Regions from separate parts of the Terribacillus sp. 7520-G genome, predicted to be linked through region 3. Evidence: riboswitches for the same ligand, from Rfam matches in the RefSeq annotation. Region 3 holds a riboswitch; each other region holds the start of a gene.
What was found. A riboswitch is a leader RNA that binds a small molecule or an ion and turns the genes downstream of it on or off. The one in region 3 is predicted to bind thiamine pyrophosphate.

Region 1 (10,736 bases), on a different contig from region 3:
GCGGGAGGATGGCATTGTCTTTCAGCACAGGGATGGCAATACTATCTATTTTCACTTGGACGAACAGCGTCTGGAAAAACTTGCAGCCAGCATCCTCCATCTCGGGAAGGAAAGAATCCATCCAAGCTACCAGATCAATACAGAAGAAAAGCTGGAGCCAGTCAAAAACTTTTTCATCTCGGACGGTAAGCTGACACAATTGCCAGCATAGCAGAAAAAAGAGCAGTGGTCCTGGCTTATATGATCCAGCACCTTAAAAGACATCATATCTATGAAGAGCAAGAACTGCATGCTTACATCCAGCAATATCATGATGATCATGCAACCATCCGCCGTGAATGAATCATGCATCATTTCTTATAGCGCGACGGCATTAAGTATCAGCTCAATCTGGAAGAAATGTGGCCAGCCTCTTTTTAAAGCAGCTTCTTTTCCAGCATCAATTAGATATATTTCAAGTTTTCAGGAATAATAATGCCGCCGTAAAAACCATCAATACAATCAGGCTGATTCCTGTCACTTTCCAGCCCAAGCCGCCGACCAAATCAGCGAGATTGCCATTTTCATTCTTATTGAATGCATCGCTCACATTGCCAGCTGGATTCTGTTTCACTTCTTCTTGCCTCAATCTTTCTCTCCATATTTCCGGAGTTTCTGTTTCTTTACTCATACCAGCGCCCCTTTTCTTTGAACAAAGCCAGCTTTCGTGATGAAAGCTGGCTTCTATCATTCAATCCAATCCCTCAATGGATATTTGTTCGATTGTGGCTGCTTTTGCCCCGTCTTGCACCGCAGCTTCAAAGCTTACTTTGTCGCCTTCCTTCAGGAAGATTGCGTACGGTGCATCGGTTGAGTTGATACTGTAGATGACATCCTGATCTTTCAGCAGGAACTGGACCGTTTTCGCCCCGGCATCATTTCCGGAAATATAAATTCGATTCACTACCCCGCTCACTTGCTGCATCGGTGCATCCCCAGTCGATTCGGCAGTACTTATATCTGCTGCGAGCTGCAGCCGATACGCTTCCAATGTGCTTTTTGCATCATCGCCGAAGACGACATAGTCGGAATCATTCGCGCGCACATACGCATACTGCTTGAAGATCCCATTGGAATCGAGCACACTGATCACCCAGGTCGGATTGCCATCGATATTGTACAGAACAGGCATCTTCCCTTCCCATTTCTTTTCGGGATATTCTTTTTCGACGACTTCGACAGCTCCCGAAGAGTCCATGATGCCATTGTTCTTCTCCCCGCCGTAGAATGTCACTTCCCCGGTACGGCCATCGACCATCGAATAACCAAGCGCAGAGTCGATATTCTCCTTCGGTGATTTGAAGTCAGTGAAGTACTGGATACTGCCGTCCTCGGCAAAAACAGCTGTGACACCGTGCTCCGTGCCATTATCATTCGGTATTTTCACACCTGCTTTCCCGAAATGACGATTCCAGAATCCGCCGCTGTACTCTCCGTAATATGTGTTCAGCTTGCTTGCCATTTCTGGTGAAATCGTGTTCTCGATGAAATCAGGAGCCTGGTCGGCGTCATATATATCAGACTCTCCATTATACGGATTGACCACGACGACCTGGATATCGTCACCATTCGCCTTTCGAGTGAATAATTTCGGCTGGTAAACAGTCTGGACGTACCATGCCTTTCCTTCTTCATCGACCTCCAGCCGTGCCTCTCCTTCCTGGATATAGGCAGGATAACGAGAATAGATGATACGCTTCAGATCCTTATGAAAATAGGCCGACGGCACATAGGATAATTCATCTTCGACAAACTCTGGCTGCGCGCCGAGATCGGTCGCATCAATGACAAAGTACCCCGTTGTTTCCCCGCCTTTCAGCCATTTAAAAAACCCATCGAATTCAACTGGAGCGATATATTCATTCGTTCCGCCCACCGTCTGCGTCTGAAGGCTGCCGAGATGATAAAGCTGGGTATCCGGCACGACACTCATTTTCTTATTCATCTTGTTCCGGACCGAGCTGGGCGCAATTGCGATGGGTGTCTTGTCCTCATCCAGCGGCTTGGCTTCTTCCTCACTCGATTTGACGACATGATCATATGTCGACTGATACACAGCAAAATTGGCAATCACACAAACGACCGCCCCGATAACAAGCAACGCTAATAGTACGCCCGCAAGCGAAATGCCTGCATTCCTCTTTTTCTTTTCGGCTTGTTTGCCGGCCAGGAGCCCAAACGCAGCGAAAAATATACCGATTGCGTTCAGCCATAGGATATTTTGAATGATGAATGCTGGTAAAACGAAATAGATAGTGATGAGCAGTACAAGGTAAGCTGCAATGCCTGCAGCTAAGTATTGCTTAAGCTTTGCCCTTCCCCCTCCAGCTGCCAAATCCGCTAAAGCGATCAGGATAAAGCCCGTAAGACTGGCTAATGCAATAAGAAAAATCATCCTGTTCCTCCTTTTGAAGTCATACCGCTTATACGGTATAGAAGACAGAAATGTTTCACATATATCAAATAATGTATTCGTAAAATGGCTGAAGCATAATAAGTCAAATGAAAGCAGGGAAGTTCTTAAGTCCTTGCCGGCTGAATCGAATTTTATATGGACAAGGACAAAACGCCACTCTGTTCATCGCTCTCAAATGTGATATATTGATTTTATGAAAAGTATAAATCAAATCCCTCGCATATCTTTACGTGATCAAGTGTATCAGCAACTAAGAAACGCAATCATCAATTTGGAACTGGAGCCTGGTGAGCGCGTGAATGACAAGCTATTGGCAGAAGAATTCGGTGTCAGCAGAACCCCTGTCAGAGAAGCATTCAAACGATTGGAGGATGAAGGTTTAATCATTTCTTCCCCTGGTTCTGAAACAAAGGTCAGCCTGGTAGACAAACGGCAAGCCAAGGATGCTTTCACCGTCGTGGCCTCCCTCCACGAGCTGGCAGCCCGCCTGGCAGTTCCCCATTTGACGGAAGAACATGCTGTACATATGCGGAAAATAAATGCCGATTTTGAATCTGCCATTAAAGAAGAAAAGCGATTGGAGGCGATCCAGCTGGACGATCGATTCCATGAAGTGATTCTCAGAGCATCCCGTAATCCAGAGATTATGGTAGCGCTGGAGCGGCTGATGCCTAAGATCAGGCGGCTGGAACTTTTGAAGTTCAATGCATTCGATGGCATGAATTCGGTAAAACAGCATCATGCTATCATCCAGTCGATCGAAAAGGATAAAAGCGATCTTCCAGGATTACTGAAACAAAACTGGCTGAGTTTATCCAGTCAGCTTACCAGCGACACCTCCAGTTAAAGCTGCTTTCCTCAAAGCAGCTTTTTTGCATTTAATTGGTAATTTTTCTTACAAACTAATAGTACGGCAGCTTATTCCATGCTATGATGACACAAAACCACCAAATTGATATATTGGTTTTAGGTTTTAAAGAAAGGGGTTATTTCATGGTTACGATCAGTGAACAGGTTCAGCAGCATGAGGTACATGATCCATCCGTTCTGCAAAGGGCACGTGATATACTCAACAATTGCGCCTCTCCCCGTCTCATGCAGCAGGAAGTCATCCATGCAGTACAGCGAAATGCCATCTGGCGCGGAGAGGAATGTCTTAACCTTCTTGCTCCCGAGGCACCGACAAGCCCCACAGTCAGAAACCTTCTGGCATCAGAAGCTGGCACCCGAGCTGCTGAGGGCCATATCGGCCCCACCCAGCGCTGGTTTGCCGGAACCACTCATATCGACGAAATTGAATCGCTCTGTGTGGAATTGCTGAAAAAAGTTTTCAAATCAAATTATGCAGATCACCGACTTGTCGCAAGTATGCTTGGCAACCTGACAGTTTACACAGCATTGACCAAGCCTGGTGATGACATCATGACGATCCCGCAACCAACAGGCGGTCACTCCAGCAATCGTAACGACGGTCCTGCGGGTATACGCGGCTTGAATATTCATGATGTTCCGATGGATCCCGCAGAATTGACAGTTGATTTGGATGCTTTCAAAGCAAAAGCACGTGAAATCAAACCCAAACTCGTGGCACTCGGAGCATCCATGACATTATTTCCCTTCCCTTTGAAAGAAATGTCCGCCATCGTGGCAGAATGGGGCGGAAAAATATTCTTTGATGGTGCGCATCAGCTCGGCCTGATCGGCGGCGGACAATTCCAGGATCCACTTCGGGAAGGTGCTGTGATCATGACTGGCTCTGCCGGTAAAACATTCAGCGGACCGCAAAGCGGCATCATCGTATGGAATGATCCAGAAATCAATAAATCGGTAACAGATGCCATCTTCCCGGCTTTGGCTGCAACACATCAAGTGAATCGAGTGGCTGCATTAGCCGCAGCGGCAGCAGAATTCCTTGCTTTTGGCGAAGAATATATGGCACAAATTGTCAAAAATGCACAAGCCTTGGGGACTGCCCTCCAGGAACGAGGGCTGACGATGCTCGGAGCCCATAAAGGCTTCACCCGCACACATCAGGTCATTGCCGATGTCCGTGCTTTTGGAAACGGACTGGACATCGCCAAAAAACTCGGACAAGCGAATATCATTACAAATAAAAACCTCATTCCGACTGACCGGCCTGAGGATTGGGATTATCCAAGCGGTTTGCGCATCGGGACGACTGAAGTGACCAGATTAGGGATGAAAGAAAAAGATATGGACACAATCGCAGATTTCATTTTAGCTGTATTGGAGGATAAAAAAACACCGGAAAAAATCCGGAAAGAGGTCATTGAATTCCGTAAACCATACCAGAAAATCCATTATTGCTTTGATTGATGGCTGCATGATAAAAGGACCCTATGGTGAACATGACTGTTCACCATAGGGTCCTTCTTTCGCTTTATTGAATCGAGCCCTTCATATTCTCGTACATACCAGCGACAGCTTCATCGATTTCTTCCCTGGTCATTTTCCTGGCTTTTTCGGATCGGGCGTAGCCCATTTCCAAGCTGCCTGCTTCCATTTGTTCAAATATCGCATCGGCAAACTCATCCACCGGGGTTCCGAATGTGTGCAGCCCTACGCCGCCCAGATCCGTATTCACTGCTGGAGGCGCCACCTCGATTACTTGGACAGAAGTGTCGGAGAGCTGGTGTCTGATGCTGACCGTAAAGGAGTGCATTGCTGCTTTGGTAGCCGAATAAATCGGTGCGATCGCCATTGGCGTAAATCCTAAGCCGGAAGTGACATTAATGATAGCTGCAGCATCTTTCTTTGCGAAATATGGCGCAAACAGCATGGCAAGATGCATCGGCGCCTCGATATTCGCTGTTATTTCTTGATTGAAATAACTCCAGTTATCTTTCGCATCAGCTGTCAGAATATTATAGCGCTGCTGGATTCCCGCATTATTTACAAGTACATTCACCTCTGGATGGTTTTCTGTCACCCAATCGAACAGCTCGATGCGATCTGTTTCCGATGAAACATCCGCCACGCGTGTGATAAGATCCGGATACTTTTCCTTTGCTTCCTGGAGTTTTGCTTCCCGGCGTCCGCAAACGATCACCTTGCTGCCAGCTTTGATGAACCTTTCCGCAAAAGCAAAACCGATCCCGGAAGCTCCGCCCGTGATCAATACTGTATTTCCTGACAAATTCATATCCGTCCCTCTTTCCCATATATCCTTGATAAGCCTATTTATTTTATCCTAGATACAATTCAGTCATCAAATAATCCGTCTTACAGTAAATCTTAGTCGGCAAATATCTTGTCAAAACAGAAATACAACTGATTATTCACCGGCTTGGATTCGAATATAATCTTCCCAACTTTTACATAGCCTTTTTTCTCGTAAAAACCCAATGCATTTCGGTTCTTGGAAAAGGTGTCCAAGCGAATACCGGCATACCCTTGTTTCAATGCCGTTTCCTCGGCGAATTGCAGTATTTTTCCTCCATATCCTTTCCCTTGTGCCTCAGGATGTATACAAAAAGTGTGGAGAATTAAATTGCTGCCTTTTTTGCTGCGCCAATCCACTCTCTCCCATTCCGGGGATTCCCATTCATTCAATACAACCGCTCCCAGGACTCGTTCCTCTCTTTTCAGTACATATAATTCCTTGGCTTCAATTTTTTCTTTAAAGTAAGTCAGGTTGGGATAGTTTTCATCCCATTGAAATATCCCGCTTTTTTGGAGTTCCGCATTGCTTTCATCAAATAATGTTTGTATGGAATGCAAATCCATTGATGTAGCTGACTCAATGGATGCCTTATTCGCTTTGTTCACGTTTGCCCACCTTCTTCTCAGCAGCCATTTACATAGCCGGAAAGGATATTCTTTGTTGGAAAGCTGTCTTCTGATGTTTAGTATGACACCGCACTGCTAAATAATGTCGATATGATGAAAAAGAGGATCTCAGCCAAGCTGCAAGAAGATCTTTTCGTGCATTAGAAAATGATTGGCCGCACTGCTTCAGGATGCAGTTCATACACATTGTTTTCCCTCCGCATGAACCGATGCACGATCCATTCCCTCCTCATGGTGGCATAATCATCATGAAACTGCCTTCCAGAGCTTCTTGGATGGCTGTCTTATCATCCCACGAAATATGCTGATCCTTCCTTGTTCGGTAACTTAATTCCCGACGGTGAATTCATCATATACAACTATTCCCTTCCCATCTGATGAAAGCTCCTTTATCAGCCGGTAATCACCCTCGGTGAATCTGTGATCAAGGAGGTCCGTTTCAATGGATCCTTCGCTATTGGTACCGGGCTCAATGATCCAGCCATCCGATTGGACTGCACTATCCCTTTTAAAAGGAACTTGAAACCATTTTTGTTGTGCGTCATCATATTTTTCTATCACAAAATCCCGTCCCTCCGCCAAGGTTAAATCACTTTCATTCATAACTACGTAAGGTATTTCAATAGGAGCAGCAATGGTGCTGTCTTTTATCTCAAGTGATATGGACGGATTCGTTCCGCTTATGCCATTTCCATATCGACTCGGTTCCAGCTCTCTTGCGCATCCGAACAAAACCAACAGCAAGAACAGCAAAATGAATCGCTTCACCCCAACTACCCCCTTTTGACCAACTTTATCACAATTTTCACTTAGCAAAAATAACCATCACTCGTCAAATTCAGAATAAACCAAAATTAGGGGTTGATTCTGAGGGAGGGAAGCATTATCATAAAAACTTATAAGAATACTCGGGTTAAGAAGGGGTGTTTCGATGATCCAAATGATCTTAACAGGCTTGTTATGCGGAGCCCTGCTTGGCTTTGTCATGCAGCGGGGCCGTTTTTGTTTGACAGGCGGCTTTCGCGATATGTATTTAGCGAAAGATAACCGGATGTTTTATGCCCTGCTGATTGCAATTGCCATTCAAAGTATCGGCGTTTATACATTGATCAGTTTGGGAGTTTTTGAATTCAGTGCAGGTACACTGCCCATCATTGCGGTAATCATCGGTTCTTTCATCTTTGGTATCGGTATTGTTTTTGCTGGCGGCTGTGCAACAGGCACTTGGTATCGTGCCGGGGAAGGTCTGATCGGCAGCTGGATTGCACTGGCAGGTTATATGCTTACAGCTGCCATGATGAAGTCTGGTGCATTGCTGCCCTTGGACACAACGGTAAAAGAAGTACAGCTGGAGAATAACTCCATCGCCGCAACTTTCGGGGTGAACAATTGGATATTGATCGGCTTATTCACTGTGATAGTCGGGTTGATCGTTTATCGTACGCTGCGCAAACCACAAGTAAAGATTCCTGGTTTGAAGCCAAAAAGAACTGGTCTGGCACATATTCTATTCGAGAAGCGCTGGCATCCTTTCATAACGGCAATTCTCATCGGGCTCATTGCTATCCTGGCTTGGCCATTGAGTGTTGCTGCCGGACGCATCTCAGGTTTGGGCATCACGACGCCTTCTGCAAATATCCTTCAATTTTTAGTGACAGGGGAATGGAGCTTCATCAACTGGGGTGTCTTCCTTGTGCTTGGCATCTTCATAGGATCTTTGTTCGCAGCAAAAATGAGCGGTGAATTCCGGTTCAGGCTGCCTGATGTGAAAACAACCATCCAAAGCTTCAGCGGCGGAATCATGATGGGCTTCGGTGCAGCCTTAGCGGGCGGCTGTTCGATCGGCAACGGTCTTGTGATGACTGCCATGATGACGTGGCAAGGATGGATTTCGTTGGCATTCATGATTTTAGGAACATGGACAGCTTCTTACTTTGTCTATGTACGGCCGCGTAAGAAAACCAGACAATCAACACATGCAATACCAGCATAAAGGAGTGTATTCAAATGAAGAAAACATTGGAAGTAATGGGAATGGTCTGCCCCTTCCCATTAGTGGAAGCAAAGGAAGCCATAAAAGACCTGCATTCCGGCGATGAGCTGGAGGTGCAATTCGATTGCACCCAGGGAACCGAATCCATTCCCAGATGGGCTGCCGAAGCAGGTCATGAAGTAACTGCATATGAGCAATTGGGTGAGGCCGCTTGGACAATAACGATCAAAAAGAAATAGCTTGTCAAGATTATCATCATCGACTGATGCACAACAAAAAATCAGATGGTCCAACAAGAAACCCTTTACAAATCGTTTTTCTTTTTTTACTATTAACCTATCAATTGCATAACGAGCGACGCACTGGGGGAGCTGGCAACGGCTGAGAGGAATCATGTGATTCTGACCCTTTGAACTCGATCTGGATAATACCAGCGTGGGGAAGTGCAGCCAGAATGGTCCTATTCTTTTGTGTATATTCTGCGACTGCGCCCTATGGTGCCGTCGCTTTTTTATTTGCAAAAAATCAGGAGGATTCTTTATGGAAATGCAAAATCAATGCGGAACAAGCAGAATCGCAGGCTGCAGCTTTTCGGTTTACCCGATGGCGGACAGATTCAAGGAAATCATTTTGGAGGCATTGGAAGCCGTCGATACCTCAAAAGTATGGATCGAGACGGATGATGTGACAACGCTTGTGCGCGGAAGGATTCCGCATGTATTCGATGTCACCTCTGCTATATTTTTGGCAGCAGCCAAAGACGGTGAGCATGTCGTGTTCAATGGCACTTACTCGATCGGCTGTCCTGGTGATTCTGCAGGAGATGTCTATATGGCCGAAGACGAGGTCAAGCTCAACCTTCCGACCACGGGAGGCATGAAGCTGGATACCGCATCCAAATTCTCGCTCTATCCATTAGGCGGCGGCAATTATATGGACACCATCTACAGCCAGATCGAGAATATGCGCTCTCACGGTATCGCTGTATCCAAGTCTCATTATTCCACCCGGCTTGATGGCAATGCCGTTGATGTTTTTGAAGGATTGGAGCATGTATTCACCGAAACGGAGAGCTCCGGATCTTCCCATACCGTCATGACGGTCACCATGTCAGCTAACAGTCCTTCTGCCAAGGATGTGATCAAATGAAAAGCTGGCGGATGAAGGATATTGTCGTCATGGCTGCGCTTGCTGTCGTATTCGGTATTGTGTATCTATTATTCCTGCCTGTCAACGTGGTGATGATGGGGCTTGTCGGACCGATCGGGACCGATATCATCTTTGGAGTCTGGTTCCTTGTCTCCATCGTGGCTGCCTATATCATCCAAAAACCTGGTGTCGCCCTTGTTTCGGAAACGATTGCCGGCATCGTCGAGGTGCTGATCGGCAGCAGTGCCGGTCCAATCGTCATCCTTACGGCTATCGTGCAGGGACTTGGTTCAGAAGCTGTATTTGCCATGACACGCTATCGTTCTTATCATGTGTTCGTATTGATGGGTGCCGGCGTGGGCGCCGCCATCACAAGCTTCATCTGGGGATACTTCCGCGGAGGCTTTGCCGCGCTTGATCCTTCCTATGTTGCGCTTATGTTGATAGTACGGATCATCAGCGGCGCTGTCATTAGCGGCCTGATCGGTAAAGCTATCAGTGAGGCGCTGGCTAAAACAGGAACGTTGACGAGCTTCCCGCTCGGCAAAATGCATCGCCAGCGAAAAGCAGGATGAAAAAGCCGATTCTGGAAGTCGACCAGCTGACCGTTGCCTTCGCGGAAGAAAGCAGCCCCACTTTATCCAAGTTGAGCTTTAGGATGCTGGAAGGTGACAGCATGCTCCTTCTTGGACCAAGCGGTTCCGGGAAAAGCACACTCACCTATTGCCTGAATGGTTTATATCCGAAAGAGCTCGACGGGGAAATGAGCGGTGACATCTTCTTTGCCGGTACGAATATCGAGGATTACAAAAGCGGGAAAATCAATTTGGAGGTCGGGACTGTATTCCAAGATCCCGAAACTCAATTTTGCATGCTGACGGTGGAGGATGAAATTGCCTTCGGGCTGGAAAATAAGAAGCTGCCTGCAGGAATGATGGATGCAGAAATTGATCGTGTCCTCCATCTTGTCGGTTTACAGCACAGGCGAAAGGACCGGATTCATACCCTTTCCGGCGGACAGAAACAAAAGGTGGCATTGGCAGCAGTGCTGGCGCTCCAGCCTAAATTGCTCATTCTCGATGAGCCGACGGCCAATCTGGATCCGGCTGCGAGTAAAGATCTTGTGCAAACTATCCGCCGTTTACAGGAACAACAGGATATCACGCTCCTGATCATCGAACATAATATCGATTACTGGCTGCCGATCGTCAATCGTGCTTTATTATTAGATCGTGACGGCACCCTATTCTTCGATGGTGCACTGGATGATGCCATCAATCTTTATGATGAGGAACTGGGGCGGCGCGGCATTTGGCTGCCCGAAGCTGT
Region 2 (10,736 bases), on a different contig from region 3:
TGGTGATGCTGTCTCCTTTTACGGGAAAAACTATCAATCTCGCGCGACAAGAAATAAAAATGGTGAGATAAGTGTTGAGGTGAAACGGCTTAAATCATTACCGCATTGGTTAAATCATATGCTTCTGATTCCAGGACTCAGAGGTTTCGCCGATACCATCTATGGCTTCTATATGAAGTGGTGGGTAGGCCTTCTATTCCTCCTTGCCCCGATTGCAATGAATTATCGTATTCAGGCAGTATTCGACTTCTTCACTTCTCAATCAGGAGATGCTGAGGCGGGCTTTATTTCCGGAATGCTTATTGGTTTGATCATGATGACAATTATCATCAAAGTGACGCCCGTCAGCAAATATCATGCTGCCGAACATATTGTCCATAACCTGTATCTGCAGGGCCGGCCGCTTCATGCAGAAGAAGGGAAAAAGACCTCCCGCATTCATGAATGGTGCGGGACGGGATGCATGTTTTTACTCATGGCGTACACGGTGATCATGGTATTCATTCCATTTCCATCCTGGCTGAAGATCATGCTGTGGTTTCCTTTCTATGGAGAAGTGATGATGAATGAAAACAAGTACTTCCGATTGCTTGTCATGCCATTCAAATGGATTACATACGCATCTCAATTCCTGACAACATCAAAACCGAAGGAAGAACATATAGAGGTTTCCCTAAAAGCGTTCCAAAGCTTGTTGGAGAAAGAAGAGGAGGCATTGCTGAAATCAAATACAATTGCTTGATGGCAAAACATGCTGTGACGGGGGATTCTGGAAAAAGATGGGCTTCATTTTGAGGAAGTATCCCATCTTTTTTCATGGAGTGGACGATATGATGACAAATGTCAGCTTTCTTCATGACATTCCTTTCTTACTTGCTGCGTTTTGACTTGATATCTTGTTAGCAGGAGGTGGTTTTATGCTGATGCTGCATCATATAGGTAAATCATTTCATGGACAGTCGGTTCTTAGAGATATTACGTTTCGAATGTCGGAGGGAGAGAGCATCCTCTTGCTCGGTGCCAATGGAGCTGGTAAATCCACTTTGATTAAGATCATTTTAAGGATGCTGCAACAAGATCATGGCGAGATGGAATGGTCGGGGACCCGGCCGCGGATTGGTTATGTACCGCAGTCACCCTCCATTATGGGGAATTTGACAATCAGGCAATTTATTTCTTATGTACTTTCCTTGCATGGCAAACGATCACAAATCAGCACTGTTTTGAAAGATGCCGGTTTGGATGAAAAAAGTAAGATGCTGGCAGAAAATTTAAGTACAGGCCAGATGAAGCGGCTGTTGTTCCGATTAGCTATAGCTGCAAAGCCAAAGCTGCTCATCATGGATGAACCGACAGCTGGAATGGATTTGGAAGCCAAGCGTCTGTTTCGCCGGCAATTGTCAGCGATACGTGCTGATGGAATCGGCATATTGGTTACGACGCATATTCCATCGGAAGCAGAAGAGCTTACCGATCGATTGCTGTATCTGGAAAGCGGTGTGATAAGGGTGGATCGGGCCATTGAGGATATCAGGCGGCTTAGGCAGTCGATAAGCTTCCGTACAGATTCCAAGGATGAAAAGCTGTTATTCTCCCTGGGATACACGCTGCGGGACGGGGTATTCCAGAAGCTGACAGATGACGCAGATAAGGAACTGCAATTGCTTATCCAAAGGAATATCCAACTGAAGCAGCTGGAAATCAAAGGCGAGACGCTAAAAAGGTATGTGGAAGGGTTGAATAGGAAGGGGGCTGGCCTATGAAGTCTATTATCCTGACAACGGGCATGGAGTTACAGCGTATGATAAAAGATAGATATTTCCTATTTTTTTCTTTGCTGATGCCCTTCATTTTTTATAGTTTATTTACTTATATGAATAGAGGCGTAACGATCAGCGGAATGGATTTTGATTATTTTTTCCTGATCTCCATGACCTGTTATAGCTTGGTTGTGACTTCTGTGCAAACATTCGGTATCCAGATTATGTATGACCGCAAGCAAACCTGGATGGACTATCTTTTTACACATCCTGTCACAGTCTCACAGTACTTCGTTGCGCGCATCTTTACCCAACTCTTGCTCCATACATTCATTGTCACAGTATTCTTCCTTGCCGTAAATGCCTGGAAGCGATTTGACCGCCCTGTCGGGGAATGGATGATGACAAGTGTCTGGCTGCTGGCTGGCTCGATTCTATTTCTGGCGATTGGTGTCTTGATTGCACAATCCAAGAAAATACAGACAGCATCCGCAATAGCGAATATTGTGGTATTAGGGCTGGCCATTTTGGGAGGGCTTTGGATGCCTCTGGAAACATTCCCGGCATGGGTGCAGATATTCGGGAAGTGGCTGCCCTCCTACCAGTATGCATTTGGTGCATGGAGCATTGCATCCGGTGAGGGTATTGAAATTTCCAATATCATCATTCTGGTTTGTTATTTTTTGGTATGCTTTATAGGAGCAATGTCGCTGCACTACAGACAAAGGAGGTGAGTGTATAGATGAAAAAATTCCGCTTATTTCCGAAAGAGGAAGGCTATATACCGCATCTTTGGCTGCTGTATTTCTATTATTCATGTGTGAATCTATTTTTTCTGGAAGGTTTATGTTTTTGGCTTACTTTGCTTATACTGCTTGCTGTGTTTATCTGCTATCGGGAGATGTATTGGCGGCCTGAAAGAACGTTTGCTGCTTCCATGGTCATGATATTGCTAATCTCTTTTCTCGTTTTCCTCGTATCCGTATCTTATTTTTATATACTTTTATATGCAATGAGCATGTTATATGGAGTGAAGAAGTCATGGCAATTCTGGTCGGGTTATGCGGCAATCAATAGTGTGACAGCAGGCTTGCTGCTTGTAGATAGGATTGGTTTGACGAATCTGAATTGGGGGTATATATTGCCTGGTATTTTGATTGCCTTAATCGCTCCTGCCGCCTGGAAGGCACAGGAGACATGGAATCATAAATGGGAAGCAGTCAACCAGGAGTTATCCGAGGCGAACAATCGAGTAGAAGAATTAATCAAAGAAAGGGAACGGGATCGAATCGCCCGGGATTTGCATGATACAGTCGGGCAGACATTATCCACCATCTCGGTGAAAAGTGATATTTCGAAGAAGTTTGTATATCAGGATCAAGAGCGGGCGGAACAGGAATTACATGATATTCAGCTGCTGGCCAGATCCCTGCTCCGGGAGATGCGGGAAATCGTTAGTGATATGCGGCTGGTATCCTTACAGGAGGAATTGGAGGCAGCTCAATCCAGACTGGAGGAGGCGGGAATCGATTTTGAATTGGAACAGCATTTGCCTCCGATGAAGGATGGTTCGAAGGAAACTCTGCTTGCTTATATTGTCAAAGAAGCTGTCACAAATGTCATCCGTCATAGCCGCGCTACATTCTGTAAGATGCGCCTCATTCCGTCCGGAAGCGAACTCCAATTGGAAGTGGAGGACAACGGGATCTTTGATGGCAGGGAATGGCAAGAAGGAAATGGTGTGGATGGTATAAGGAAAAGAGTGAGGCTGATGAAGGGGAAAGTTCATTTCAAAAAAAGGCAGGATGGTGGATTGCATGTGACAATAAATGTACCGCTGCAAACCGAAGGGGGAACTGGGCATGATTCATATGCTGTTGGCGGATGATCAGAACATGCTTCGGGGTGCGATGGCAACGATGCTAGATTTAGAGGAAGATTTCTTTGTTGCTTGTCAGGCGGCTACCGGCGAGGAGGTTTTGCATGCGCTTCAAACCAAAACATATGATCTGCTGATTCTTGATATCGAGATGCCGAAATATAGCGGATTGGAAGTCGTGAAATGGTTGCGGGAAAATAACCGCCCCGAAAAGGTGCTGATGCTGACGACCTTTTCCACTGCTGCTTATGTCAAGGAAGCTATGAAGATGACCGTCGAGGGGTATCTCCTGAAGGATACGCCGAGTGATCAGCTTGCACATGCGGTAAGGGACATTGCCTATCATGGGCGCACCGTGATAAGTCCCGAGATAACGTATCAATTCGTACAGGGAATGGATACCCCGTTAAGTGAGCGTGAACAGCAAATCCTCCAGCTGGCGGAAAAAGGATACTCCACCAAACAAATAGCTGCAGAACTATTTTTATCGCCGGGTACAATCAGAAACTATTTCTCGGAGCTGATGGATAAGCTGGGTGCCCAGAATCGTTCACAAGCAGTTTACATAGCGAAGGAAAGGGAATACATATAAAAAACACAGCTCCTAAAAAGGAACTGTGTTTTTATGGATCAGTCTCTGGCATCAAGCATGGACTGCAGCTTTTTGGAAACCGCCAGCAGGATGATACCAACTATGATAGCTGCGGCACCGATTACACTGAATATCTCCAGATAACCGAGAGTTGCTGTCAATGCAGCAAGCTGTCCGCCGATGATATTGGCAATACCGGATGCTGCCATCCAGACACCCATCAATAGGGAAGCTATCTTAATAGGCGCTACTTTACTTACCATGGATAGTCCTACCGGAGATAGGCAAAGCTCACCTATAGTATGGAATAGATAAGTAAAGATGATGAATAAAATATTAGCTTTGTGCATTATATCCGTTTCATCACTGCCTGTATACAGTACTGCTGGAACCAGAATCATGAAACCTAATCCCAGGAGAATCATACCGAGGGACATTTTTGTCGTTGTTCGCAAATCTCCGCGTTTTGATTTGCTTAGTTTCAACCAGATTGCGGATATGATCGGAGCAAGGATGACAATGAATAGCGGGTTGACAGATTGGAACCAGGAAACCGGTATCGTATAGCCGCCAATATTCCGATCGATGAAATCCCTTGTATAAAGTGTCAGGGAAGTGCCTGCTTGTTCAAAACCAGCCCAGAAGAAGATAACAAAGACAAATAGAATCAGTACAGCGCCAGTACGTTTCTTTTCTGCTTTTGTCATTTTTGCTGCTGGAACACTTTTCGCGGCGACTTCAGTACGAGCAGGTTTTGTTCCGATATTACCTAAGTAACGTTTACCCAACAAGCTGAAAATCAACTGACCGATGATCATTCCGATGGAAGAAGCCAGGAATGCCCATTTAAAGCCAAAGTGTTCAATACCATCAGCGTCTACAGAGTGGAATAGATCTTCTGCAAGGAAACCAGCGATCAATGGGGAGAAGAATGCCCCCAGGTTGATTCCCATATAGAATATTGTGAAAGCAGCGTCTTTCCGTTTGTCTCTTGGGTCATATAGTTCACCTACATAGGTTGAAATATTCGGTTTGAAGAAACCATTACCGATGATCAAGAAAAGAATCCCGATATATAGACCCAATTGGCTGTTGAATAGAAATATTGTGAAATCTCCGATCGCCATTGTGATACCGCCGATCGTGATTGCTGTACGCAGACCAATATATTTGTCTGTCAGATAGCCGCCGATGATAGGCGTGAAATAAATGACTCCTCCGTATAAACTGTAAATGAAAGCAGCATGCTGTGTGCTCATTCCCAAGCCGCCGCTTATCACTGCGGCAGTCAAGTAAAGCATCAAGACAGAGCGCATTCCATAATAGCTATACCTTTCCCACAATTCCGTGAAGAAGAGAAGATACAATCCCTTTGGATGCTTCTTCCCCTGTGGGATTGTAGCTGGTGTATCCATTTTTAATCCTCCCTTTTTAAAGAACATTGTCCATTATACGTCATAGTTTTTCTCGAATTCAAACAATTTCGTTATATGAAGTAAAAGTAATAAAATTGCTAAAATTAGCACTTGGGTAAAATTTCATATATAGGAAATTTCAATAATAGTTGCTAGCGCTATCATTTTTCTATATAATAGATAGACAACAGAAAACAAATCGGAACCAAAAAGCCTGCAGGGGGAGCCATTCCGGCTGAGATGGACATATGTCCAGACCCTTTGAACCTGTGAGTTAGCACTCGCGTAGGGATGTAGCTTCTTTGATGGGGAAACAATGCGTAAGGGCCATCGGAAGGATCTCCCTGCGGCATTGTTTTTTTGTTGCATTTTTTTAGTAGGGGAGAAGCAATATGCAATCAAGAGGCAAGGTTTTATTTTTAGTGGAGGTGGCAATATTCGCCGCGCTCGCATTCGTACTGGACTTATTTTCATTTAAAGCATGGGCACAGGGAGGCAGTATCTCCTTGCAGATGGTCCCGATATTTTTGATGGCGTTTCGCTGGGGATGGAAAGGAGGACTTGCAACCGGGTTGATTACCGGGCTGCTTCAATTAGTCACCAACCCCTATATCATACATGTTGTCCAAGGTTTTTTGGATTATCCTTTGGCCTTCACTTTAGTTGGTCTGGCAGCTGTGACGGCTGGATCAGCTCGTAAAGCGGCAAAAGATAATAACCGAACCAAGCTTGTTGGATTCCTGATCATTGGAACACTGATTGGAAGTATTGGACGGTTCGCTTCACATTTTGTAGGCGGGATGGTCTTTTTCGGATCAGCAGCCGCTCCCGGGCAGAGTGTATGGGCATATTCACTTATATATAATGGCTCCTACTTGCTGCCGAGCTTCATCGCGAGTATCATAGTCATCCTCATTCTGGTTTTGGCCCAGCCGAAATTCATTTTGCCAAAGAAATGATAAACAGGCACTGTTCATCGGAACAGTGCCTGTTCATTTAAATAAGCAAGCCTTCGACATTTTCCGTTTCGGTGACAATCAAGAAGATTTTCCCTTCATCCAGATCCTCCTCGAAATCCTCGGCTTCTTCTTGGGAAAAGCCGATTTCCTTCAGTTTGGTACGGAGCTCATCCCCAGGTTTACTGAACATGCTCCCGACCGCACTTTTGGCACCCATCTCGGATAGGCCGATTGTATTGGCATCCACTTTGCTGGATACACGCTTTGTTCTGTCGTCATCATGTGACAAGACATAAATATTATCTTTGTTTACACCTTTTGTACTCAGCTGCTGAATGTCTTCCTGAAGCTTTTCGTCGTTTGTATACTCTTTCAGATAGGGTTTCATGTTCATCTCTCCTTTATGTTGATCTTGTATGGAATATCTACCCGCTCAGCAAATACTGAAACAATTTTGGTTTGATCATACGAAATCAGAGATAGAGATGACTTAGGTTATGATTGGTGGGTTGAGAACCGATCGAGGATAGAAATTATGAATCCGTGAAAGCCTAGGGAAGATACGTTTAGTTTCGTATGGTATAGGCAATACAGAACTAATCGATTGTAAAAGGAGAGAGCTGTATGGTGAATAAGACAACAGAAGTTTCAGCAGCAGAGGTGCTGGAGCTCCTGGAAATAGAGGGCGGAGAAAAAGTGATCGTCTTTGGTGCTGGTAACGGGGAGCTGGTTATACCGATTGCCCATAAAACGAAGGATCGTGTGACTGCCCTTGAAGAAGATGAAGCTTTATTGGAGGAATTATCGCTCCGTGCAGAGGAAGAGACACTATCGAATATCGATCGGATGCCGAGCGGAGTGGGCAGACTGAATTTTCCGGATGCATCCTTCCAGCGCGGGCTGGCAGCGTTTGTATTGGACAATACGGATGATCTCGAGTTAGCTGTTCAGGAGATATACAGAATCACCATCGAAAAGGGCATTGTTGTTGCACTTGGTTTCAGCAAGGATCAGAGTGCCGGCTTGCTTACCGATAAATTGTCGAAGGCAGGGTTTGACGTGACGGCAGGGGATCTGAATGAGGAAGTATATTATGTAAAAGCATTCAAAGCATGAGAAAACCGCCGGAAGGGCGGTTTTTCTTGCGCATTGGCACATATATTCTTAGGAAACATCCCCTATCCAATACATACGAAAAGCATTAAGATAGAGAAAAGATATAACTGGTTACATAAAAGGAGTGGGAGCAGTGAAAACATTCAAATTGGTGGAATTAACCTTATATTCAACGGATCAAGGATCGATGGAAGGGAAGGAAATGAAACTATCGGAGGGCTTGATCATCAATAAGGAGGAGGATAACGAATGGGTATTGGAAGCAGTCCTTGGCAAAGAGGATTTGGAGGTCGTACAGACATTATCTGAGGACCGCAAAGTCCTGCTTGCGGAAGTAAGGATCACAAAACCTGAGAATCGGCTGGCCTTGTTTTTGATACAAGTATTGGAGGTCAATGATTTAGGGGATGAAGGAAATGTAATCATGCGGGGCAGACTTGCAAGGGAAGACCGGCTGGATTTGCTTACTGCAATCAAAAAGCTTCGCAAGGATGGGCTGGAAGAGGGAGAAATCCTCTCAAGCGGAATCGGCAGAGCTGAGTAAGCAGTTCTGAAAAAGAGCTATTCTCCTTATACCATACCTGCTATAATAGATTACATTTGAAAGATGCAACGAAGGAGTTCATGTATGCGTACCTATGACCCGCGTTGGCGATGGCTCAACAATATTTCGCCAACAAGACTGATCATTCTTTTTTATTTTACGGCAGTTGTTATTTCTACCTGCTTATTGGCCTTGCCAGTAGCTCATAAAGAAGGAATGGATATCTCCTTCGTGGATGTACTTTTTACATCTGTCAGTGCCATCAGTGTGACTGGGCTTGCCTCTGTTCCCATACAAGAATATTTCAACACGACTGGAATCATACTGATTGCGTTCACGATGCAGCTCGGCGGAATAGGTGTCATGACGCTTGGCACCTTCGTCTGGCTATTGTTCGGAAAGAAAATCGGCTTTAAGGAACGCCGTCTCATCATGGCGGATCAGAACCAAATGTCGTTCCGCGGAGCGGTCAGTCTCATGCGGCAGATCCTGGTCGTTGTTTTATCGATAGAATTGATCGGATTCCTTGTTTTGGGAACCTATTACCTGCAGTATTTCCCTACAGCAGGTGAAGCATATTTTCAAGGGCTATTCGCCTCCATCAGTGCAACGACCAATGGAGGCTTCGATATAACGGGGCAGTCACTCATCCCTTTTCAGCATGATTATTTCGTACAGTTCGTACATATGCTTTTGATCATTCTCGGTGCAATCGGCTTTCCGGTGCTTATCGAGGTGAAGCAGTACATCTTTGCTTCCAAGGAAGAGCGCAGCTTTATTCGTTTTTCCTTATTCACGAAGCTGACAACCATAACTTTCATGGTGCTTATTATTGCTGGTGCAATTATCATAGCATTGCTTGACTCCAGGAATTTCTTTGTCGGGAAATCCTGGCATGAGACTTTGTTTTACTCCCTGTTCCAATCAGTGACCACAAGGAGCGGAGGGCTTGCAACAATGGATATTGCGGACTTGACTGAACAAAATCAGTTGTTCATGTCTGCGCTGATGTTCGTTGGCGCTTCTCCGAGCAGTGCAGGGGGCGGTATCCGGACCACTACCTTGGCATTGGTTGTCATCGCGCTGTACCACTTTGCCAGGGGGAATAAGCAGATCACGGTCCTTCGCCGGGAAATCCACCCGGAAGATTTATTCAAAGCAATCAATGTGACTATTTTCGGGATGATCCTGGTATTCGTATCTGCTGTCATCCTTGCTTCGATCGAACCTTTCTCGCTCACCGAAGTGCTATTCGAAGTATGCAGTGCGTTTGGTACAGTCGGCTTAAGCCTGGGCATCACGGCTGATTTGAGTGATGCAAGCAAGATTGTCCTGATGCTGCTCATGTTCCTGGGGCGTGTGGGTATCCTGACATTCCTGTATTCCCTGCACCGTAATTCCCAAGCAGCCAACTTCCATTATCCAAAGGAACGAATCATCATCGGATAAAAATTGCAAAGACGGCATCCGGAAAGGATGCCGTCTTTTGTTTGGTTATTAGCAGTAGAATGCTGCACCAACAATAATCAACAAGATGAAAAGTACGACGATCAAAGCAAAGCCGTTGCCACCGCCGTAGCCGCCGACATTACCGCCTTCATAACCGCAACCTCCGCCGAAACCGCCGAAGCCACCGTATCCGTAACCCATTCTGTTTCACCTCCTAAAGCTTACACCTTACTATATGGTGCAGCTGAGGAAGGCGTATGGTCGTTTGCCCATTTTTCAATATGATTTCCTTAAGTGCTGAATGGGGCCGGACTGTGACAAATGACTGGCTGGCCTAAGAAAATGGAAGTGATTTGCTTCGCCAGCTATTGACGAATGATAGGAGAGAAGGAGGATGTCTGTCGAGTATATATGTAAAAAGTGTGAAAAGTGGTTGATAAACTTTACTTTCATTCGATCTTTTGGCATGATAAGTAATGGAAAAGATTTGTAACTATAGAAGGAATAATGGTGATCAAATTGATATTGCCTGAACACGCCAGATATTGCCTGCAGCACTCCAATAAACTAATCAATTTAAATAGGCTGACGCAGCAGATTGAAGTACTGCGTGAGCAGATGGCAGAAGTAGCATTCGAAAAAGGGTTCACAAGCAGTGAATCGATAGCGAAAAGCCAGGAATTGGACAAGCTGCTGAATCTATATGAAGCAAAAAGAAAGATATAAAAAGGACAGGTGCCAAAAAGACCTGTCCTTTTTATTATGCCAATGCATTGGAATCGAGGAAGCGTTCCAGCCTGTCCATTCCTTCCTCTAGCTGCTCCATACTGTATGCATACGATAACCGCATATATCCTTCCCCATATTCAGAAAATGCATCTCCAGGCACGATTGCAAGTCCAGCCTGTTCAACCAGTGCCAATCCCAGCTCCAATGATGTCATCTTCTTGATTGGGAACTTCGGAAATATATAGAACGCTCCGTTTGGTTTCTCTACAGCAAGCCCCATCTTCGAAAGTCGC
Region 3 (10,736 bases):
ACTTGCTTTGTTCATTTATGAAACGTATTATCCGCTGACGGATGAAGTTGCAGTCTATCAGGATCTTGGCGAGGCGGAGGAGGCGTATGTGTCTGCTTTCGGCCTGACCGAGGGTGGGTATTATGGTTAAACCGTTCGTGCCGCAGCTCGTCTATATCGAGCCCAGGGCATTGGAGTATCCGCTTGGCGTGAAACTTCGGGATAAATTCCAGGACATGGGAGTGGAAATCCGTGAGACCACTTCCCATAACCAGGTTCGTAATCTGCCGGGGGAAAATGAGTTCCAGAAGTATCGCACTGCCAAATCGACATTGGTCGTCGGCGTACGGAAAACATTGAAATTCGATACGTCCAAACCATCTGCGGAATATGCGATTCCTTTTGCGACAGGATGTATGGGACATTGCCATTATTGCTACCTGCAGACAACGATGGGATCCAAACCTTATATCCGTACGTATGTGAATACAGATGAGATTTTCGAGGCGGCAGAGCAATATATGCAGGAGAGGGCGCCTGAAGAGACGCGTTTCGAGGCTTCCTGTACTTCGGATATTGTCGGCATCGACCATCTGACGCACACGCTGAAACATGCAATAGAATACTTCGGTCGATCCAAACATGGACAGCTGCGTTTCGTGACGAAATTTGCCCATGTGGATCATTTGCTGGACGCAGATCACCAGGGACGGACAAGGTTCCGATTCAGCATCAATGATGACTATGTGATCAAATACTTCGAACCTGGAACCTCCCGTTTGAAAGATCGGATCGAAGCTGCCGTGAAAGTTGCAGAAGCAGGTTATCCGCTTGGCTTCATCGTTGCTCCGATTTATCTGCATGAGGGCTGGCAGAAGGGCTACCCGGAAATGCTGGAGCATCTGGAAGCAGCGCTGCCCGCTCATGCCAAAAAGAACCTTACCTTTGAATTGATCCAGCACCGTTTCACAAAGCCGGCAAAACGTGTCATCCAGAAAAATTACCCGATGACAAAGCTGGAACTCGATGAAAATAAGCGGAAATATAAATGGGGCCGCTACGGTATCGGGAAGTATGTTTATCAGAATGAGGAACAGGAAGAAATCAAAGACATTCTTGGGAGCACGATCTATAAAATGTTCCCGCATTCACGGATTGAATATTTCACTTGATGCATCGGTTGACAATCTTATCCATGCATGTGATAGTTAAAGGGACAATTGAATTTGAGGAAGTCCACTAGGGGTGCCGTTCGGCTGAGATAAGAGAAATCTTTATCCCTTTGAACCTGATCTGGTTAACACCAGCGTAGGGAAGTGGAGCCGGATTCGTGTGAACTTTGACACTATCGCTATGTATACGAGTCGCTCCATACTTCTGGAGCGGCTTTTTTATTTAGCCGGCGCCAATCACTCTTCATCAGGGCTTTCTCCAATAAGGGGAGGAATTTACATGTTTTCTGCACAATTGAGAGAAGAAGCAAACCCGGTTTTCGAAGCAATCTATCAGCATCCTTTCGTCGAAGGAGTTGCAAATGGCCATGTGCCTAAAGAGGCGCTGATCCATTACGTGAAGGCAGACTATGAGTACCTGACTGCATTCGCTCGTATTTATGGCTTGGCAGTAAGCAAATGTGAGACAAGGGAAGAGATGGATTTCTATCAGTCCCAGATCAATTTTGTCCTGCATAGTGAAATTCATCCGCATAATGTGTTCTGTAAGGTGGCTGGTGTGAAATACGAGGATTTGCAGCGTATGACACCGCCGCCGGCAGCAGATCATTACATTTCCCACATGATGAATAGTGCTGTACATGGTGATATCGGGGAGCTGATGGCAGCACTCCTGCCTTGCCCGTGGACGTATCAAGCGCTGGCTGCCCATATTATCGAGACGAAGGAGCCGGATGAATCCAATCCGTTCCTGGAATGGATCCAGTTCTATGCCAGCAGGGAAGACGGTATGCCGGATGTGACAGCCGAGCTTTGCAAGCGGCTGGACAAATGGGCGGAAACAGCAGGATCTGCTGCCAAGGAACGAGCGCGTAAAGCATTCCTGAAAAGCTGTATGCTGGAGCATGCCTTTTGGGAGATGGCAACCACCGAGCAAGATTGGATGATACCATTGAAAGGAGAGTCCCTTCATGCCTGATGTGAAGAGTGCTTTGACGATTGCCGGTACGGATCCTTCAGGCGGTGCCGGCATCCAGGCTGATCTGAAGACATTCCAAGAGCGCGAGGTATATGGCATGAGCGTGATAACATCCCTTGTCGCCCAGAACACGACTGGTGTGCAGGCAATTCATCACGTTCCGGTCGAATTTCTAAAGCAGCAGCTGGAATCCATTTTTTCGGACATCATCCCGGCTGCTGTAAAGACCGGAATGATTGCATCGGAAGAGATGATGCGCTGTATCGCTGCTATGCTGAATGATGCAAATACCATTTATGTCATGGATCCTGTCATGTATGCCAAAAGCGGGCATGCCCTAATGGGAGAAGATTCGAGAGATGCGCTGAAGACACATCTCGTGCCGCTGGCATCACTGGTTACGCCGAACGTACCGGAAGCGGAAGAACTGACTGGAATGCGGATAGAGGACGAAGCCAGTATGAAAACAGCAGCAAAAAGAATCGTCCGGGAATATGGGGCAAAAGCTGTCCTTATGAAAGGCGGGCATATGGAAGATGCTTTAGCTGCAGATTGGCTTTATGATGGGGAAAACTTTACGTCCTACACAGCCGAGCGAATCCCGACAAAGCATACTCATGGAACAGGATGCACATATTCGGCGGCAATCACAGCGGAATTGGCGAAGGGGAGATCGTTGCAGGAGGCAGTCAAAATCGGCAAGGAGTTTGTAACAGATGCGATTCGTTATTCGCTGCAGCTAGGCAAAGGGAACGGGCCGACAAACCATTGGGGCTACCGTCTGAAAAGTGTGCCTGTACAGGAGGGACAGCATAATGAAGTATACTGATGTGATAAAGGAAGTCCGCACAAAGAACCCACTGATTCATTGTATTACAAACAATGTGGTCATCAATTTTACTGCAAACGGATTGATTGCACTCGGAGCTTCTCCGGTTATGGCATCCGCTAAGGAAGAAGCAGCGCAGATGGTGCAGCATGCACAGGCGCTGCTGATCAATATCGGCACCCTGGCTGCTGCCGATGCGGAAGCGATGATCTTAGCTGGGAAAGAAGCGAACAGACTCGGTATCCCGGTGATTTTCGATCCTGTCGGTGTGGGTGCGACGACCTACAGGACAGAAACAGCCCGTCGTATTTTGGCAGAGGTGGATGTCACTGTCATACGGGGGAATGCGGGTGAAATAGCTGTCCTCGGCGGTATATCGGCTAAAATAAAAGGTGTGGATGGTTCTGGTGAAGGTATATCCCCAGGCCACGTCCAGCAAATTGCAAGAGAGCTGGATACGATTGTGATCGCAACAGGCAAAATAGATGTCCTCTCGGATGGGAACCATACGTATAGTGTGTCGAATGGCCATGAGATGCTGACGAAAATAACAGGATCCGGCTGCCTTCTCGGTGCAGTCGTTGCAGCATTTGCAGGAGCTGCGGATGATGTGATGAAAGCATGCATCGGCGCACTAAGTTTCTATGGTATCGCAGCAGAGGCTGCAGCCGAGCTTGCGCAAGCTCCGGGAAGTTTTCAGGCTGCTTTCCTGGATCAGCTTTATCTTTTGGGGAATGACGTAAGTGGATTGGAACGAGTGGATGAAATTCCGGTAGAAGTGTAATGAAACAATCAGCAGGATTCCAGCCTGCTGATTGTGGACAGTCATTTATCTGGGTGCGCAGGATGTCCATGCCGATGCGGTTTCGGGATGAAGCCATCCTGCTCCAGCTGTTCGAATCGCTGATCCAAATGCTTCACGATTTGGTCGGCTTTTTCTTCAGAAAAGACACCGAATTCAACGTATTTCTCGATGATTTGCTTTTCTTGCTCCAATGCTTGTTTCTGCAGCGCCGCTATTTCCTGCTTCTGCTTATCTGTCAGTACATCTGCAACAGCTTTGTCAGCGGCGAAGGAAGCGGCAGGATTGGCAACCACCAATCCAAGGCATAGAGCGATAATGACAGCCCCAGCTTTTATCCATTTCAACTTTATCAACTCCTTGTTCAAGCTTGGGCTTACTTTACGCAGTTTTGGGATTACTATCCATCTTCCACACTTTTTCCTAAATTAGGAGCAAGGGATTTTTCTATCTGAGGAATGAGAGCAAATTCAATACAGGTTTGGGATGTGAAAAGTATCAATGGCAAAGGAGCAGTAATATGAAAGAGGAATTGGAGCTTTATTTCATCATGGGCAGTCAAAACTGCCCGGACAAGGATCCGGAGGATATATTGGAGCAAGCGCTCGATGCGGGCATCACGATGTTTCAATTTCGTGAAAAAGGGGAGGGGGCAAGGACTGGAAAAGCAAAACGACAGCTGGCGGAACGGCTCCAGGCTAGGTGCCGTGCGCATAGTATTCCTTTCATCGTCAATGACGATGTCGATCTTGCCATTGCGATTGGCGCAGATGGTGTGCATATCGGACAGACGGATGAAGCGATGCAGCTGGTGAAGGCACGCTGTCCAGAGCATTTCATCATCGGTGTAAGTGCCCAAAATGCCGAAGAAGCCAAAAAGGCAATCCAGGACGGGGCACATTACATTGGTGTCGGTCCCATTGCTGCCACACGGACAAAAATAGATGCCAAGTTCCCGATCGGACTCACGGGACTGCGGGAAATCCGGAAACAAGTCGGTGAATTTCCGATAGTCGCAATTGGCGGCATCAATCAGAAAAATGCAGAAGCTGTCCGTCAGGCTGGTGCGGATGGAATCTCGTTCATCTCGGTTTTGACCAAAGCGAGCGATATCCAAGAGGCAGTGAATATGCTGAAAGCGGGGAAGGTGCACGGATGAGTGCGCCTTTTTGTTATAATGCCACCCTGAAATAAGATTCCCGCTTCAAGACACCTGCTTCACTACGAAAAACTCCTGATAGCGGACAGAAAATCCTGCACAGCTGACAGCAATGCGGCATGGGAAAATATATGGATGGAGACATATCCCAGTCAATGCATATCTTTTGTTTCTCATGCTTAAGTGTACGGATTTGGTCACATTTTCTTCTATACGCTAGTACATTTCTTTTATACGATGGAAGAAAGATAAAGGAAAAAATGGAGTTGTAGAGTAATGAAAGAAACGATGTTGGTTATGCTGGCATTTTGTAAATATAGAAGGGCATATCCGTGATTCTCATTCCATTATTGGAGTTGCTGTCGTATATCGCTTTCTCTTTTGTTGCCGGTCATCTTGTTTTCCGATTTGTGCGCAAGGAAGAAGCAGCTATCCGGACGCCGCGAAGTGATGTCTTGGCAGCTGCGGCATCGGCGGCGCTGGTCACGAGCGGACCGGTCATTAATCTTGTCTCGCTGCATGGTGCACAGGATGGATATGGACAAGCATTGGGGCAGGTGCTCTTCCAGTTTACAGCCGGAAGAGTCTGGATCGGCATCTTTATCCTGGCCATCACTGTCTGGGTGCTGCTTTATTTCGATAAACTTCCGGTTCTGACACTCCTCTTGTTCCTTGGTATGCTGTTTCTTCATGTGTATGGCGGCCACACAGAGAGGGATTTGATGGGGGCATTCGCCTATTTCATACATGTAAGTGCCGCTGTCCTCTGGGTTGGTGTGTTGATTCATGTTTGTTTTTATGCTCCCAAGTACTTCAGTTGGGAAAGTTTCCTGAAGTGGTTCACACCATTTGCAATCCTGCTCGTCATCACAGTGACAGCCAGCGGCATCGTCGTTATGCTGTTTGCAATGGACATACGGGATTACGGAAATGCTTTGATGCTCACATATGGACAAATGCTGTTCGTGAAGCATATCGTGTTCATTCCGGTACTTGTTTTTGCTGTCATCAATGGATTTCTGGCAAAGAAGGCCCAGCGCGATCCTGGATTCCGCCCGATTAATTGGATACGTGCCCAAGCCGTCTTGCTGGCGATTGTCTTCATTTGCACCGCGATACTCAATACATCTGCCCCGCCGGACAACATAAAGAGCGCGTTAAGCAATGAAGGCTCTGCGCTGATTTTCGGCAGCATATTTCCTAAAGTGACGGCTGAAAGTGTCGCAACCTGGCATTTAAGTGGACTTGGAGTTGTTTGCTTCATCGGATTTGGCTTGTTTTTGGCCAGTATTGTATATTTTTTCAAAAAAAGAGCAGCAGCAAGCTTTGCATTGGCGGCAGCATTCGCTGCTTCGGGTCTTTTGTACACAGCCATAATGACCAGTTTGCAATTCTGATAGCTTAGACAGAAAGACATTATTCCGACTTTTCTCACAGAAATTTTCACCTGCGCAAATATTCTGCTGGAAAAAGGAAAAAGAAATTGGAATGATGTCTTTTTTTGTATGCTGCTGTCGGCTGTTTTCCCAATACATTTTGCTGGAAGCCTATGCTAGATTTACTTTAATAGTTTCTGAGAGTCTCGAGCAGAGGATTGGACACCACCTCAGTGACTATAAAAACCAGCGAGGTGATCGAATGAAAAGAAAACTGGTAAGTGTCGCTGCTGTCGCAATGATAGGATTATCTGCATTCCAGCCACTGCAAGCTTCAGCTGCTCCTGATGAAACGGCAAAAAATGGGGAAGTCCGTGTTCTTGTCAAGCAGAAGGATGGGGTCTTCTCCACACAAGCCACTGACGAGGTCAAGGAAGAGCATGGTGTACGTAACAGCTTTGGCAACGAGGGCTTCACTACCGAAGTATCGAAAGAAGAGCTTAAGGAATTGAAAGCTGATAAGGACTTGGAAGTAACCGAAGTAACGGTGTATTCGAAGCAGGAAGTGTCAGCCAAACGAGATGTTTCGACCCAAGCGGTATCCGATCGGACACCATGGGGGATACAAGCAATCTATGACAATCCATCCATAACGAGGACAAGCGGCGGGGATAATATCAACATTGCCGTTCTCGATACAGGAACATCTGTCAATCACCCTGATCTGGCTGCCAATGTGGAGCAATGCATCGACTTTACACAAGCATCCAGCGGACAGGTGAATGGCACTTGTGTCGACCGTGATGGACATGGTACGCATGTTTCCGGATCTGCACTTGCCAATGGCGGTAATGGCTCGGGCATCTATGGTGTAGCGCCGGAAGCTGACCTTTGGGCGTACAAGGTACTTGGTGATGATGGCCGCGGTTATTCCGATGATATTGCCAACGCAATCCGGAAAGCTGCCGACGAGGGAGCCAATCGCGGGGAAAGAGTGGTTATCAGTATGTCGCTTGGCGGCGGACAGGATTCCCTCATCTCCAGTGCGGTGCGATATGCAAACAGCAGCGGGGCACTAGTGATTGCAGCCAGCGGGAATTCAGGTCCATATGAAGGCTCCATCGGCTATCCTGCTGCACTGCCGGAAGCCGTGGCAGTCGCCAACTTAGAGAACCGTCAGCAAAATGGAACATACCGTGTCGCCGATTCTTCCTCCAGGGGCTACAGCCGTACGGATGGCGACTACTACATCCAGCAGGGTGATGTGGAAGTGTCAGCTCCTGGATCAGCAATCCTATCCACATACCCGGGAAATACGTATGCAACACTTACTGGTACATCCATGGCTACACCGCATATCTCCGGTCTGGCAGCAAAAATATGGTCTGAAAATACAAGCCTCAGCAGCTCTCAAGTAAGACAGACGCTGCAGTCGCGTGCACGAGCAAATGATATCCTTGGAGGCTATGGTGCAGCACGCGGAGATGATTATGCCTCCGGTTTCGGATTCCCACTGGTTCAATGATGCAAAGGTAATGGAAGGAAGAAGGCTCCTTTTTCGAGGAGCCTTCTTTTTTATAGTTTTCGAGGCAATCTCCACACTAGAAGACTGGCTAAGCTGGCAATACATCCGCCGAGCACTATCGTAGTTCCGATGCCGATCTACTCTGATAGGAAGCCGGCAAATATTGAGGCTGCCGGTAGTAAAGTGAATGTGATGAAGCGGGATGTGGATTGGACTCGTCCTAATAAATGGCGAGGTGTATGACGCTGTCGAATTGTTTTGATGATTGGATTCACAGCCCCGGCAGCTGCTGTGCCGATCATATTGAAGCAGGCTGCCAGCCATATGGTATCTGTTAGGCCGACCAGGATGATGGATAATCCGCCAATCACTTTGGCAGCGAATAGTATCTGTCTATATGTGGAGAAGCGATCTGCAAGAAAACCTAGCGAAGTTCCCAGAATGGCTCCAATCCCCCCTGAGGATAGGACGACGCCGATAAGCACGGGGTCAGTTGTGAGGTTGTCTACATGGATGACCAGTAAGACAATGAGAAATTGAATGCCGAAATTGGAAATAAGTAAAACGAGATTAGTGTACCAAATTTCTTTCTGATGATATAAGAATGTGAAACCTTCCTTCAGCTCTTGTATGTAGGTGGAAATGGAAAATGTGCGTGCGCTGGCAGTATGCTGCTCATATGGCAGCATGAGGACTAGCCATACAGCGAGTAAGGATAAAATGCTTACGGCTATCAAGCTGTTGTAGATGCTGAAAAACAAAAGAATAGTGCCGCCAAGGCTTGGGCCAATCACTATAGTAAGCTGATATAAGGCGCTTTCCAAGCTATTGGCATAGTGAAGCTGACGTTCGGAAACCATGGCAGTGAATTGTGCGCCTTGGTAGAATTGCCCGGCAAAACCGATACATACAGATAGGAAGCAGATGAGGGCTAGACTAAACTGTCCATTCATGGCAAGGACACTTAACAGAAGAAAGCAAAGAAAGCGTGCCAAATCGGCCGCCAACAGAACGTGCTTCCAGTTCGCGCGATCAAGCAAAGGGCCGATGAGAGGCTGCAGCAGCATTGTCGCCCGCTCTGCAGCCAAGGCAATCGTAACGGCGATAGCCGAAGAGGTCACTTCCAATACGAGCAATGGCAGCAGGATGCTGTACACTTGGCCGGCCATGGCCGCCATTGTCGTACTCATCATCAGGCGCGATAACGGATGGGTCAGAGTGATTTTTTGAGCGGGCATTTAATCATCCTTCCAGATAGGTCTGCAGTTCATGATCCAAAGAGGCAATCATATCCTTGTTTGCATAGTAGATTTGTTTATTTGAACCGATAAGCCCGGCTGATTTGAGCATTTTCAAATGATGATGAAGAGTGGATTTTGCAGCGGGAAGCTGTTCGGCTAATTCCTGGAGCGCATGTTCCCCCTCCATCAAACGCTTCAATAAATTAAGCCGCGTTGCATCCCCCAATGCTTTATACTTTCTTACAAGCATCGTATCCGGATTATATTTGTTTTCGGGATCGATGCTGCCTGCATGGATTGGATAATAAAACACCTTAGTACCAGGCAAATCAGCGAGGATTGTCCACGGTCTGTAATGGTAATGCGGAATGAAGAGAATGGTGTGGATAGACTCATCCGGTTTATAGCTGGTGCTGTTGGTTACCCATCGAATGAAAGCAAGTTTATCCATTGCCGCTAGTCTTTGTTTTTTTTCGGCGATATCCCGTTTCAACATATCCTCTAATCGCTTTTTGTTCGGCTCAATCACCGATGCGAACCAATTGGTCATAGTCGAGATCAAGTGGTTTTTCAGGAAGGAAATATCTGCTGTCACCATATAATCGATATAATCCGGGAAGAAAGGGTTGTCCGCGGTAACTTCTTGCAGCAAGGCCAAAGAGCTGGCATTTCCCTGGGCAGCCATGGTCCGATGCTTTTCGAATGTGCTGCCGATGTAAGGAAGGCAACGCTCCCGCATTGTCTGTTCAGACATGTCAGAAATTTCACCTATCCACTCTGTCAAGGTACGGACATTGGAATGATGGAGCAATTGAAGCAGTGCTTTCCATGTATTATGCTCATGAACAATTTGTAAATCGTGCTGAAGCGCCGGCGAAAAGCCGTTTTCCGGGTTATCCCACATCTTATCCACATGCTCGAGTGTCCCTTTCAGTGATTTGTTTGTAACTGCGGCTATTCCTAAGGCAGCTTCCCATAATAACGATGTTTCGAACAAAATGGTATAATCATGTTTTGCCTTAAATCCAGTCTGAATTATCTGCATATTCATCACCTCACTGTAATTCTATAATAATAGAATATATAATTCAATAAAAGTAGAATGGAGTGAAAGCATGACTAATCATCATCAAGCATTCGGTGTGTATGCCGTCATACAGAACGACAGCAAACTGCTTGTCATCCATAAAAGCCGCGGTCCATATATCAATCGCTATGACTTACCAGGGGGAAGTCCGGAAAATGGGGAGGGGTTACTGGAAGCTGTCATCCGTGAGGTGAAAGAAGAGACGGGCCTGACCGCGGAAGTTGAAAAACAGATTGGCGTGATTGATTTCAAGCTTCCCTGGCAGTGGAAGCAATTTACCGACTTGCACCATACTGCTGTTTTTTATACAGGGGAGGTAACGGGGCAATTGAAACTTCCTATACAATTTGCGGGGCAGGATGCATCTGCGGCTGAATGGGTTCCCATTGAAAGTCTATCCAGTAAGAACAGCTCGCCTTTGGTCATGCAGGCAATCAAGTGGCTATCTTCATCCGAATTGCCCCTTGAGACTGTTGTCTATCCGCATTGGGAAATTAGGAAGGGAATTTTCGAGTGAGGGGATTAGGAGTTGCTGTATTGCATGGCTGGATTTTGCATGAGATGCTGCCGTCTGTCTCCTGGCAAGC

Region 1: linked by a shared signal. The riboswitch ahead of CHH53_RS02330 (YkoF family thiamine/hydroxymethylpyrimidine-binding protein) and the one ahead of tenA (thiaminase II) in region 3 are both predicted to bind thiamine pyrophosphate.
Region 2: linked by a shared signal. The riboswitch ahead of thiT (energy-coupled thiamine transporter ThiT) and the one ahead of tenA (thiaminase II) in region 3 are both predicted to bind thiamine pyrophosphate.

The regions. Positions count from the first base shown of each region.
Region 1 covers NZ_NQFP01000007.1:25,810-36,545, reverse strand. The annotation lists gene CHH53_RS02385 (ArsR/SmtB family transcription factor) at 1-211, shown strand, start outside; gene CHH53_RS17855 (DUF2087 domain-containing protein) at 241-342, shown strand; gene CHH53_RS02380 (DUF6366 family protein) at 455-670, opposite strand; gene CHH53_RS02375 (DNA-binding protein) at 731-2,434, opposite strand; gene CHH53_RS02370 (GntR family transcriptional regulator) at 2,649-3,302, shown strand; gene CHH53_RS02365 (serine hydroxymethyltransferase) at 3,449-4,792, shown strand; gene CHH53_RS02360 (SDR family oxidoreductase) at 4,857-5,618, opposite strand; gene CHH53_RS02355 (GNAT family N-acetyltransferase) at 5,711-6,244, opposite strand; partial or broken gene CHH53_RS02350 (DUF2087 domain-containing protein) at 6,406-6,513, opposite strand; gene CHH53_RS02345 (immunoglobulin-like domain-containing protein) at 6,593-7,033, opposite strand; gene CHH53_RS02340 (YeeE/YedE family protein) at 7,197-8,258, shown strand; gene CHH53_RS02335 (sulfurtransferase TusA family protein) at 8,273-8,497, shown strand; TPP riboswitch at 8,613-8,717, shown strand; gene CHH53_RS02330 (YkoF family thiamine/hydroxymethylpyrimidine-binding protein) at 8,799-9,407, shown strand; gene CHH53_RS02325 (ECF transporter S component) at 9,404-9,982, shown strand; gene CHH53_RS02320 (ABC transporter ATP-binding protein) at 9,979-10,736, shown strand, end outside.
Region 2 covers NZ_NQFP01000007.1:55,990-66,725, forward strand. The annotation lists gene CHH53_RS02485 (DUF1385 domain-containing protein) at 1-742, shown strand, start outside; gene CHH53_RS02490 (ABC transporter ATP-binding protein) at 918-1,763, shown strand; gene CHH53_RS02495 (ABC transporter permease) at 1,760-2,494, shown strand; gene CHH53_RS02500 (sensor histidine kinase) at 2,503-3,648, shown strand; gene CHH53_RS17095 (response regulator transcription factor) at 3,623-4,231, shown strand; gene CHH53_RS02510 (peptide MFS transporter) at 4,270-5,646, opposite strand; TPP riboswitch at 5,856-5,955, shown strand; gene thiT (energy-coupled thiamine transporter ThiT) at 6,039-6,605, shown strand; gene CHH53_RS02520 (YflT domain-containing protein) at 6,643-6,993, opposite strand; gene CHH53_RS02525 (class I SAM-dependent methyltransferase) at 7,230-7,721, shown strand; gene CHH53_RS02530 (YwpF family protein) at 7,855-8,265, shown strand; gene CHH53_RS02535 (TrkH family potassium uptake protein) at 8,350-9,714, shown strand; partial or broken gene CHH53_RS17570 (YjcZ family sporulation protein) at 9,763-9,849, opposite strand; gene CHH53_RS02545 (Spo0E family sporulation regulatory protein-aspartic acid phosphatase) at 10,222-10,440, shown strand; gene CHH53_RS02550 (aminotransferase A) at 10,475-10,736, opposite strand, start outside.
Region 3 covers NZ_NQFP01000046.1:534-11,269, forward strand. The annotation lists gene CHH53_RS15315 (transcriptional regulator SplA domain-containing protein) at 1-130, shown strand, start outside; gene splB (spore photoproduct lyase) at 123-1,151, shown strand; TPP riboswitch at 1,211-1,311, shown strand; gene tenA (thiaminase II) at 1,432-2,130, shown strand; gene thiD (bifunctional hydroxymethylpyrimidine kinase/phosphomethylpyrimidine kinase) at 2,123-2,959, shown strand; gene thiM (hydroxyethylthiazole kinase) at 2,946-3,743, shown strand; gene CHH53_RS15340 (YckD family protein) at 3,785-4,108, opposite strand; gene thiE (thiamine phosphate synthase) at 4,282-4,920, shown strand; gene CHH53_RS15350 (copper resistance D family protein) at 5,253-6,317, shown strand; gene CHH53_RS15355 (S8 family peptidase) at 6,559-7,821, shown strand; gene CHH53_RS15360 (MFS transporter) at 7,959-9,059, opposite strand; gene CHH53_RS15365 (ArsR/SmtB family transcription factor) at 9,064-10,107, opposite strand; gene CHH53_RS15370 (NUDIX hydrolase) at 10,178-10,666, shown strand.